2 regions of the Pseudoalteromonas sp. Ps84H-4 genome follow, and region 1 is predicted to be linked to the other one. Evidence: predicted binding sites of a transcription regulator. Region 1 holds the regulator's gene; the other holds the start of a gene.
The links. Region 1 encodes LexA, which represses DNA repair genes until DNA is damaged. Its sites were predicted from a motif close to TACTGTATNNNNATACAGTA; they were not measured.
Positions count from the first base shown of each region.

Region 2: uvrD (DNA helicase II) is a predicted target of LexA. The motif match lies at 2,241-2,260, and genes of this name have one in related genera.

Region 1 is NZ_JAMXSK010000016.1:84,877-90,353, reverse strand. Features, by position in the region: gene NH454_RS14505 (endonuclease) at 1-49, opposite strand, end outside; gene NH454_RS14500 (VOC family protein) at 165-518, shown strand; gene NH454_RS14495 (hypothetical protein) at 493-1,218, opposite strand; gene NH454_RS14490 (hypothetical protein) at 1,377-1,757, shown strand; gene NH454_RS14485 (PaaI family thioesterase) at 1,765-2,202, opposite strand; gene lexA (transcriptional repressor LexA) at 2,363-2,980, shown strand; gene coxB (cytochrome c oxidase subunit II) at 3,418-4,563, shown strand; gene ctaD (cytochrome c oxidase subunit I) at 4,560-5,477, shown strand, end outside.
Region 2 is NZ_JAMXSK010000004.1:189,107-194,583, forward strand. Features, by position in the region: gene NH454_RS06525 (methyltransferase domain-containing protein) at 1-101, shown strand, start outside; gene dut (dUTP diphosphatase) at 98-553, opposite strand; gene NH454_RS06535 (peroxiredoxin-like family protein) at 687-1,316, shown strand; gene NH454_RS06540 (YacL family protein) at 1,349-1,717, opposite strand; gene NH454_RS06545 (hypothetical protein) at 1,841-2,065, opposite strand; gene uvrD (DNA helicase II) at 2,325-4,490, shown strand; gene NH454_RS06555 (GNAT family N-acetyltransferase) at 4,468-5,477, shown strand, end outside.

The sequences.
Region 1 (5,477 bases):
CAGAGAAATTGATTATTAAACAAAGGGTAAAGTAGAGAAATAAACGCATATCCATCACATCAGTGAACTACAGGAAAGCTCATTTTAGAGTGACTATTCTAAAAGGAAAAGTTTTTCAACTCAGCTATAGTTGTTAGGCCGTTTTTATTAAAGGAATTACTACTATGTTACTAGGTGCTTTTTCTGTGAGTTTAAATGTAAAAGATATCCATGCCTCTAAGCTGTTTTATGAAAAGCTGGGTTTTAAAGAGTTTGCCGGCGAAATAGAGCAGCATTGGCTAATTATGAAAAACGGTGAACATTTAATTGGTTTGTTTCAAGGAATGTTTGATAAAACCATGCTGACCTTTAACCCCGGTTGGGATCAAAATGCTAAAACGTTGGCTGAGTTTGCTACTTTTGAGCAATTAGCTCTGCATTTTCAGCAGCAAGGTTTAGCAATTCAAAAGGCCGGTGAAGCGAGCTTTATTATCACCGACCCAGATGGCAACCCTATTTTGATAGACCAACACGTGTAGCTGGTTTTTTACGCTTTATACGAACGTTTTGCAGTAACAAAACAATTCCGGTAATACAAAACAGCACGCTGGTGGCTGAGAAGCTGATAAGCAGTGGGTTATTAAAGTTTTCTCGCTCGTCGTAATCCATAATATGCAGCATCCAGAAAAAGTCGAAAATACGCCACAGGGTGCTGCGCACAGTGATGACTTTACCGTTTTGGCTGTCTAAATATATGGTTGTCGCAAGCCAATCATCGAAACGAACTTGCCATATGTTTTGTTTATGTGCAGCTTCGCGGGGTCCTTGTTTTAATTGCTGTACTTGCAAAACATTGGCATCAATCAGTAAGTGTGCTTTGGCGTTCGCGATAATTTCAGCCTCACTGGGTTTTGCCATGGGAGCTCCAGTATGACCATTAAAGCTGACAGTGCTTTGCTCAGTAGTAACTTCAATGATTGGTGCATTTAAAAAGTGACTATAGTTAATCGCTTTTATTTGTTGAAATTGGGCGGTTATCCGATCAACTGATGCTGTGTAATCAGCCATCATAAATGGATTATCTAAACTGCGTTTTGCTAAATGTTTACCATGGACTTTTTCGAGGGGGAGTGAACTCATTACTAAGCCTCCCGATAGCCATAGAAGTAGCTGAATGGCTAGCAGATAGCCAAGCCATTTATGCCCTTTGCGAGCATATTTGAACATGCGTTTATTCATCATTACTCCGTTATTATTGTTGTATGGGAGCTATTTTAGGTTGTTTAACTGTATTGCCAATGCGGCATAATGTCGCATTAACTGTATTCTAGATTTGGTATATATACAAAACTGAGTTAAAGTTTCAGTCGATATCAATAGAGGGTAAAAACGAGAGTATGTCGGAAATTCAATTTTTAAATGTGGATCTGGAGCTTGAATCAAAGCACGATATTAGTGCACTTGTTGCTGATTTAAAGAAAAATGCCATGGTTTTACATTACGACCAAGATGAATACCGTCAACTAGCGCGTATTGAGGCTGCTGCTGATATCAGTACACCAGACAAAGCGATTAATCAGTTGTGTGAATTAATTGAATCGTGTTCACGAAATGCTCTTAAGCAGTGGTTGTCGTGCTCTAAACGTACATTTGATATTGGCTTTGAATCAGGCGTTTCACCAAAATGTTTTAATCAAGCCCTGCATGCTGATACTTTGTTGCGTATTTCAGCGATTGGCGCAGGGGTTGAAATTACGATTTATCCAGTCGAAAAATAGCCTGAGCTTAGCGCTCTACAACAGCTGCTGTCATTCTTGATACGCAGCAAAGCTCTCCTGCGGCATTGGTAATTTTAATATCCCACACTGAAGTGCGCTTACCTAAATGAAGAGGCTTTGCTGTGGCCGTTAATACACCCTTACGAGATGCTTTCATGTGGTTGGCATTAATTTCTTGGCCAACAGCATAAAATTTATTGAAATCAACCACAAAGTTAGCCGCATAGCTTGCCACTGTCTCTGCTAACACAACGTTCGCTCCGCCATGTACCATGCCCATAGGGTTATGATGCTCAGGAATGGCAGGCATAGTCGCCACTAAATAATCATCACCAATTTCAGTCACCTCAATGCCCATGGTTTTCATTAAAGTACCTTGCCCGGTGATCCCTTGCTCTAAACTTTTACAAAGCTCTAGTGTGATTGGTTGATGCCAAATACTCATTGTATTTCCTTGCGTGCAAATTAAAAATAATACCTTATGGCATCTTTATACCTGGTTCAATCTTAGTTTTGTAGCAATATGATGGCGTTAATTTAAATTTGCGATTTTCAGATAACTGTATATACTCACAGTTAAATGTACTGTATGGAAAACCAGTTGTATGCGCCCATTAACAAAACGCCAATCGCAAATTTTAGAACTAATTAAAGTCTTTATTAAAGATACAGGCATGCCACCTACGCGTGCTGAAATAGCTCAAACATTGGGTTTTAAAAGTGCCAATGCTGCCGAAGAGCATCTAAAAGCACTGGCAAAAAAAGGCATGATCAAAATGAAGCCTGGGGCGAGTCGTGGTATTCAATTAATTGAAGAAGACGAACCTGAGCAATTAGGTTTACCTTTAATTGGACGAGTTGCAGCGGGTGAGCCCATTTTGGCGCAAGAACATGTTGAAAGTCATTGTCAGGTTGATCCTTCACTATTTAAACCTGCGGCTGACTTTTTACTGCGTGTAAATGGTATGAGTATGAAAGACATTGGCATCATGGATGGTGATTTACTCGCAGTACATAGAACGCAAGTTGCTGAAAATGGTCAGGTTGTTGTTGCTCGTGTTGATGAAGATGTAACTGTTAAGCGTCTTGAAAAAGCTGGGCGTAAAGTATTTTTACATGCTGAAAACGAAGAATTTTCGCCAATTGAAGTTGATCTTGAGCATGAATCTTTCAATATTGAAGGGTTAGCGGTGGGTGTTATTCGTAATGCCGACTGGATGTAACTGTTTCTAAAATAGTGCACCAAATTGCTGTAATTTGGTGCGTTGCTTGTTTTTTATTATTTAGCATCGATTTGTAAACCCTTACTCTTTGTATAAAGCCTTATATGGCGCAGTTTTTCACTCTTTTTTTACTCTCACTCTGCCTCTCATTTTAAAATAACGCGCTGATTATAGTTGTTATTTTTGCACCAAAATAAACATTTATTACTACTAAAACTTGCTTATTGCTCATTTTTTAACTAATTGGTTAATACAGTGTATTAACACCTGATTAATAAAAATACACTCAAATGTGCTAGGTGTTAAACATAGGGTTGGTATCATCGCTGGGTCAAAATGATACGTAGTCGCTCTGAACAATAAAAAAAACGAATGGGCACCTTGTTGTATCGCCTTTTCGCTTTGCGTCTTGCAATAGCATTAAAAGGAGCCGTCACATGGGTAAACTGCGTTATGCCTTGTGGCTTATATTACTCGCACCTGTGCAGTTAGCATTGGCAAATAGCCAATTTAATATGCGCAAAGGGGTGACTGATATAAGTAATAGTGTTTATGAATTACACATGACGATATTCATTATCTGTTGTGTGATAGGCATCATCGTTTTTGCGGTGATGTTTTGGGCTTTGATCCACCATCGAAAGTCGAAAGGAGCCAAGCCTGCACAATTCCACGAAAGTACCAAGGTTGAAATTCTTTGGACTGCCATACCATTTGTGATCTTAATCGCCATGGCAATTCCAGCTACAAAAACACTGATAGCGATGGAAGATGCTTCTAAAGCCGATATTACAATTAAAGTAACGGGCTCACAGTGGAAATGGCATTACGAGTACATGGGCGAAGACATTGCTTATTACTCAATTCTATCTACTCCAAAAGACCAAATAGATAACCAAGCTGACAAAACAGAACATTACTTACTTGAGGTTGATAAGCCTTTAGTACTTCCTATCAATAAAAAAGTTCGTTTTCTAATGACCTCAGATGATGTTATTCACTCATGGTGGGTGCCTGACTTTGCGGTTAAAAAAGATGCGAACCCGGGCTTTATCAATGAGGCATGGACACGCATAAATGAGCCAGGCATCTACCGGGGTCAGTGTGCTGAGTTGTGTGGTAAAGATCATGGTTTCATGCCTGTTGTTGTGCAAGCGTTGCCTGAAGACGAATTTGCTAACTGGCTAGCAGAAGCTAAGCAAGAAAAGGCCAATGCTGCAGCAGCTGATGCGGCTTTATTAGATCAAACACTACCGAAAGAAGAATTAATGGTTCTTGGGGAGCAAGTTTATATGGCAAGTTGTGCGGCTTGTCATCAGCCTACAGGAATGGGCTTGCCGGGAGTGTTTCCTGCTCTTAAGGGGAGTCCAATTGTGCTTGGAGATGTAAAAGACCACATCGACATCGTATTACATGGTAAGCCGGGTACAGCGATGCAAGCATTTGATAAACAGCTTTCAATTAAGCAACTTGCTGCGGTTATCACATATAAGCGAAATGCATGGGGTAACGACACAGGCGATGTGATTCAACCAAGTCAAATTCAAGCAGCTATCGATGCAGCAACGGAGGCGAAAGAATGAGCAACGTTATTAATGAACAAGCCACTGAGCATGCGCATCATGACCATCATCCTGCAAAAGGTTTCAAACGTTGGCTTTACACCACCAATCATAAAGATATTGGCAGTTTATACCTGATATTTTCGCTCACTATGTTTTTAATTGGTGGCGCGATGGCAATGGTGATCCGCGCTGAATTGTTTCAACCTGGTTTACAACTAGTCGATCCACACTTTTTTAACCAAATGACCACAGTGCATGGTTTGATAATGGTATTTGGTGCGGTAATGCCGGCATTTACAGGGCTTGCTAACTGGATGGTGCCTATGATGATCGGTGCACCCGATATGGCGCTACCACGGATGAATAACTGGAGTTTTTGGATATTACCATTCGCGTTTTTAATCTTGTTGGCTTCGTTACTTATGCCGGGTGGTGGCCCTGCATTTGGTTGGACTTTTTATGCGCCACTTTCAACGACCTATAGTAACGATAATACAGCCTTGTTTGTGTTTGCTATACATATCATGGGTATTAGTTCAATCATGGGGGCGATTAACGTTATTGTGACTATCGTTAATATGCGAGCGCCCGGCATGACATGGATGAAGTTACCACTGTTTGTGTGGACTTGGCTTATTACGGCATTTTTGTTGATTGCTGTGATGCCTGTTTTAGCAGGGGCGGTCACTATGGTGTTGACCGATAAATACTTTGCAACCAGCTTTTTTGATGCGGCGGGGGGCGGTGACCCTGTGATGTTCCAGCACATCTTTTGGTTTTTCGGTCACCCTGAAGTGTACATCATGATTTTGCCGGCATTTGGTATTATTTCAACCATCGTGCCGACCTTCTCACGCAAGAAGTTATTTGGCTACGCTTCTATGGTGTATGCGACCTCGTCGATTGCACTTTTGAGCTTTATTGTATGGGCA
Region 2 (5,477 bases), on a different contig from region 1:
GTCTTCGTATCGCTCATATTGATGAGGTAACTCCGAATAACATGAATATAGAGCAGCATTGGGAGTTTCCTCGATACATGATAATAGAAGTAAAAAATTAGCTTTTACCTGAGCTACCAAAACCACCTTCGCCACGCTCCGTGGCATCAAACTCGCTCACGATATTAAAGCCGACTTGTACGACAGGAACAAACACTAGCTGTGCTATTCTTTCACCGACTTCAACTGTATATGCTTTATTACTACGATTCCAAAGAGAAATAAAGATTTGACCTTGGTAGTCAGAGTCAATCAGACCAACTAAATTACCCATAACCAAACCATGCTTATGCCCTGATCCTGAGCGAGGAATAATTGTGGCTGCTAGACCGTTATCTTTCATATGAACAGCAAAGCCAGATGGTATTAGCTCAACTTGCCCAGGCTCTAATACTAAGTCTTTTTCAATACATGCTCTAAGATCAATACCTGCAGAGCCTTCTGTAGCATATTCCGGTAAAGGGAAATCAGTACCTAAACGTTTATCTATAATTTTTAAATCAATATTTCTCATTTTTTCATTTCTGTGGATAACTTTATTTGCCTATATACTACAGTTAAATTTGAGTTTGATGTAGGTAAAGATGAAATTAATCCCGCAACAATCAGGTCATCTTTGCAGTTGATAAAAATAACCGAGGAAGCCCATGTTTAAATCTCTACTCATTAGTGCACTGTTTGTACTATCAAGCCAAGTTATCGCTGCAACTGCGACCAATATTGCGGAGTCAGCAGAGCAAGTTAGTCCGTTATTACCCGGCTTAACGGTGCCAAATGTTGAATTGAAAGACCAATATGGTAAAACCGTCTCGCTAGCTGAGCGCTTTAAAGAGAAAACCACCGTGCTGATTGTTTATCGTGGTGGCTGGTGCCCATATTGTTCAAAACAATTGACCAGCGTGCAAAAAATTGAGAAAGAATTAGCAAGCTTAGACGCGCAACTAATTGCCGTTTCACCAGATAGCCCTGAAAAACTCGCTGAAACAAAAATTACAGCTCCTAGCTATCAATTGCTTTCTGACGACAGCCTTACTTTGGCGCAAACGTTAGGTTTAGCATTTTATTTAGATGACAAAACAGCAAAGATTTACCGTAATAAGCTTGGAGTTAACTTTGTCTCGTTAGAGGGTGAGGCGAAAGTCGCGCTACCAGTACCCGCAGTATTCGTGATAGACACAAATGGGTTAGTTCATTTTCAATACGCTAACCCAAATTACAAAGTACGCTTAACAGAAGATTTATTACTAGCCGCTGTTAAATCAGTGAGCGAGCAATAAATTGGCAACCGATAAGCAGAACATGTTTCTGCTTATCGGCCTTGTGTAAACTCTTGCCAAGATTCAATTAAATCAACAAAGTCTTCAAAGCCGCAGCCACTGCAGAGGCCTTCTTCTTCAAGCATTAAATCATCATCTTGATAGGCAACTAGGTCTTCGTTGTCTTGATGTAATGCATGTGCTTCGAATAACGCTTCATCTTTACTTAAGATCAAATCAATTTCTTGACCTTGTAAAGTTAATGGCTCATTGCTGCTCTTAACCGCAGAGATCAACGCTTGCACCATCGCGATTTTTTCTTTACCGACTTCTTCGTTTAGCCAACGGCCTATGACGGCATGTTCAGAGGAAATTTTAATGCGTAAACCGCTAATTGGGTCGCGGATAAATTGATATTCCATGAAGGGTACTCGTAATACGTTATGTGCTAATTATACCGTTTGCAGCTAGACGTGGCGAGTTTTGCAAGGTTAAAACAACACGAGCGCCCATGCGGGCGCTCGTATTTATGCTATTTAAAATAGCTAGAGTCGCGATTTGAAGCGTGCAGCATCAATAATCGCCCATAGGTATACGATAGGCAGTAAAATAAAACCTACTGCAACATATATTAGTGCACCACTAATCACCCATGCTAAAAAGAATGCAATAGCCGCCATTAAACGACCTTGTACCAATTGTCCTAAACCAGGAAAAAAGATATTACATATTGCTGCGATTACATTACCGCCAGAACCTTGCTCTGCCATACTAACCTCTGTAGTTTTTAATGATTATACTTTTTATAAACACACTTTATGCCAACTTATTATGACTTACAAATCAAAGTGTTAAAAAGTAGCGTTATTTTGATTTTAGTTCTTTTTGCTAAAAATCGGTCAAATTCACAATTTTTATATCGTAATTTTAATGACTTGCCAAAATAGCTGTTTATAAAAACAGTATTTTATTTAGCCTTGCATAAACACCTGTTATACTCCACCCATTATAGATTGAAAAGGCGTAACGATGGACGTTTCTGAATTACTCGATGGCTTAAATGATAAACAACGGGATGCAGTCGCAGCCCCATTGCAAAACATGCTAGTACTTGCAGGTGCAGGTTCTGGTAAAACTCGAGTACTTGTTCATCGCATCGCATGGCTCATGCAAGTTGAGCAAGCTTCTGCATACAGCATCTTTGCGGTAACCTTCACTAACAAAGCCGCGAAAGAAATGCGCACCCGTGTAGAAGAAACCTTAAAAGCACCGGTTGGCGGTATGTGGATTGGCACTTTCCATGGCTTATCTCACCGCATTTTACGCGCCCATCACCGTGAAGCGAACTTGCCTGAAAGCTTTCAAATCTTAGATTCTGACGATCAACAACGTATGATCAAACGCTTGCTTAAAGCGATGAACATCGATGATAAAAAGTGGCCAGCAAAACAATTTGGTTGGTATATCAGCGCGAAAAAAGATGAAGGTCTACGTCCTAAAGACATTCAAGCCTACGATATTAATGAGCAGATGATGCTGAAAGTCTACGCTGCATATCAAGAGGCTTGTGATCGCGCAGGTTTGGTCGACTTTGCCGAAATTCTGCTACGCTGCTACGAAGTACTTAAAAACCACCCAACACTTTTACGTCACTATCAACAGCGTTTTGCTCACATGCTAGTAGACGAGTTTCAGGATACTAATACAATCCAATACGCTTGGTTAAAACTACTCGCGGGTAATACGAACAGTATTATGATTGTGGGTGATGATGACCAAAGTATCTATGGCTGGCGTGGCGCAAAAATTGAAAATATCAAACGCTTTTTAACTGACTTCGAAGCCGAAACCATTCGCCTTGAACAAAATTACCGCTCAACGGCAACCATCTTGAAAGCCTCAAATGCGCTGATCAAAAACAATGCTGAACGCATGGGCAAAAGCCTTTGGACAGACGGCAATGATGGTGAGCCTATTTCTGTTTACGCTGCGTTTAATGAATTAGACGAAGCGCGCTTTGTCAGCAGCAAACTGCGTAGCTGGCTAAATGCAGGTAATGCATTACAAGATGCCGCGATTTTATACCGTAACAATGCACAATCTCGTGTACTCGAGGAAGCAATGCTACAAGAAGGTTTAAAATACCGTATTTACGGCGGTATGCGCTTCTTCGAACGTCAAGAGATCAAAGATGCACTTTCGTATCTACGTTTAGTGGGTAACCGTCAAGATGATGCAGCTTTCGAGCGCGTTATTAACACCCCAGCCCGTGGCATAGGTGATAAAACACTAAGCCACATTCGTGATTGCGCGCGCAATGAATCATTGCCACTTTGGTATGCCGCAAAAGCAATTATCGAACAACAGCATTTATCTGGCCGAGCTGCGAGTGCCGTCACTAAATTCTTAGAGCTTGTTGAGCATATCGAAGATAAGATCAGCGATCTCACCTTAGAAGAGCAAGCGAAATGCGCCATTCAAACCTCAGGGTTAATGGCAATGTATCAAGCTGAAAAAGGTGAAAAAGGCCGTGCCCGGGTAGAAAACTTAGAAGAGCTTATTAGTGCTTGCGGTCAATATGAACTCCCTGAAGATGAAGAGTTCAGCTCGCCACTACAGGGCTTTTTGGCATATACCTCTCTAGAATCTGGCGAAGGTCAAGCTGACGAGCACGAAGACGCGGTGCAAATGATGACCCTGCACTCAGCAAAAGGCCTAGAGTTCCCGTTGGTATTTATGGTCGGTGTTGAAGAAGGCATGTTCCCATCTCAACAAAGTAATGAAGAGTCTGGCCGTTTAGAAGAAGAGCGCCGTTTATGTTATGTCGGTATGACTCGCGCCATGGAAAAACTATACATTAGCCACGCAGAAAGTCGCCGTTTATACGGACAAGAAAAATACCACAGCCCATCACGCTTTTTACGTGAAATGCCTGAAGACTGTATCGAAGAAATTCGTATTAAAACACAGGTTTCAAGACCGCCTGCAGCAGGTCGTTTTAGTCCATCAGTAACACATGCCGCATTTGAAGATAGCGGCTTTAACTTAGGTCAACGCGTCTTGCATGCCAAGTTTGGTGCAGGTACTGTACTCAATTACGAAGGTAGCGGCGCACAGTCACGTATTCAAGTGAACTTTGATGACCTAGGCAGTAAATGGCTTGTAACACAGTATGCAAGACTTCAAGCCTTATAATGAGTATTTAACAGCACTGTGCAACGAGCTGGTTATTGCAAAGCATCGCCAGCTTGTCATAGTGCAAGGAAGCGAAGCTTGGTGCTATCAGTTTGCAAACCAATTAGCGCTTAAAAATAGCTATGTTCTCAGTAGCAGCTCATTATTAGCAAATAGTGAGTTTCCAAAACATGCTCACCAAATTCTTGGTCAAGAGTTTCAACACGCAATTTTTGATGGTTTTAGCGGCTTATATGCCGATAAATTAGCCGCACTTGCAGGCACCGTAAAAGCAGGCGGTGTACTGATACTATTGCTGCCTGATGACAGTAATTGGCAAGACCCTGCACTCACAAGTATTACCTCCTATGGCCAAGTGATTCAACACAGCTTTTTTAATCAGCGTTTATTCGCCAAGCTAAAGTTGCAGCCACATTATTTTACTGAGCACTCGATTCCTGCTTATCAATCAGTTTCACCAGCAACTGCTGAGATAAATTTTCAGCAACAACAAACATGTGTTGAGCAAATTATTAAAACCGCGTCAGGACGCGCTAATCGTCCTTTTGTGATCAGTGCCGACCGAGGTCGTGGTAAGTCAGCGGCTTTAGGACTTGCAGCAGCCAATCTTCAAGATAAAAAAATCCTTATTTGTGCCACCCAAGCCAAAGCTGTACAAACAAGCTTTAAACATTTAGCTGCTGAGCTTGGTGTTAGCAAAGAGCAAAACTGTAAGCAATTAGCTAACCTTAGCTATATTGCGCCAGATATACTGCTAAATGAAAAACCTGATTGCGATCTGCTGTTTGTCGACGAAGCAGCAGCGATTCCAGTTCCACTATTATTGCAGATCCTGAAAAGCTACCCACGAATTGTATTTGCTAGCACTATGGTTGGTTATGAAGGAAATGGACGAGGTTACACGTTACGCTTTTTACATTACTTGCGCAGTCAATTTAAATCGCTAAAGACTATTACTCTGGATGAGCCAATTCGTTTTGCTAAACA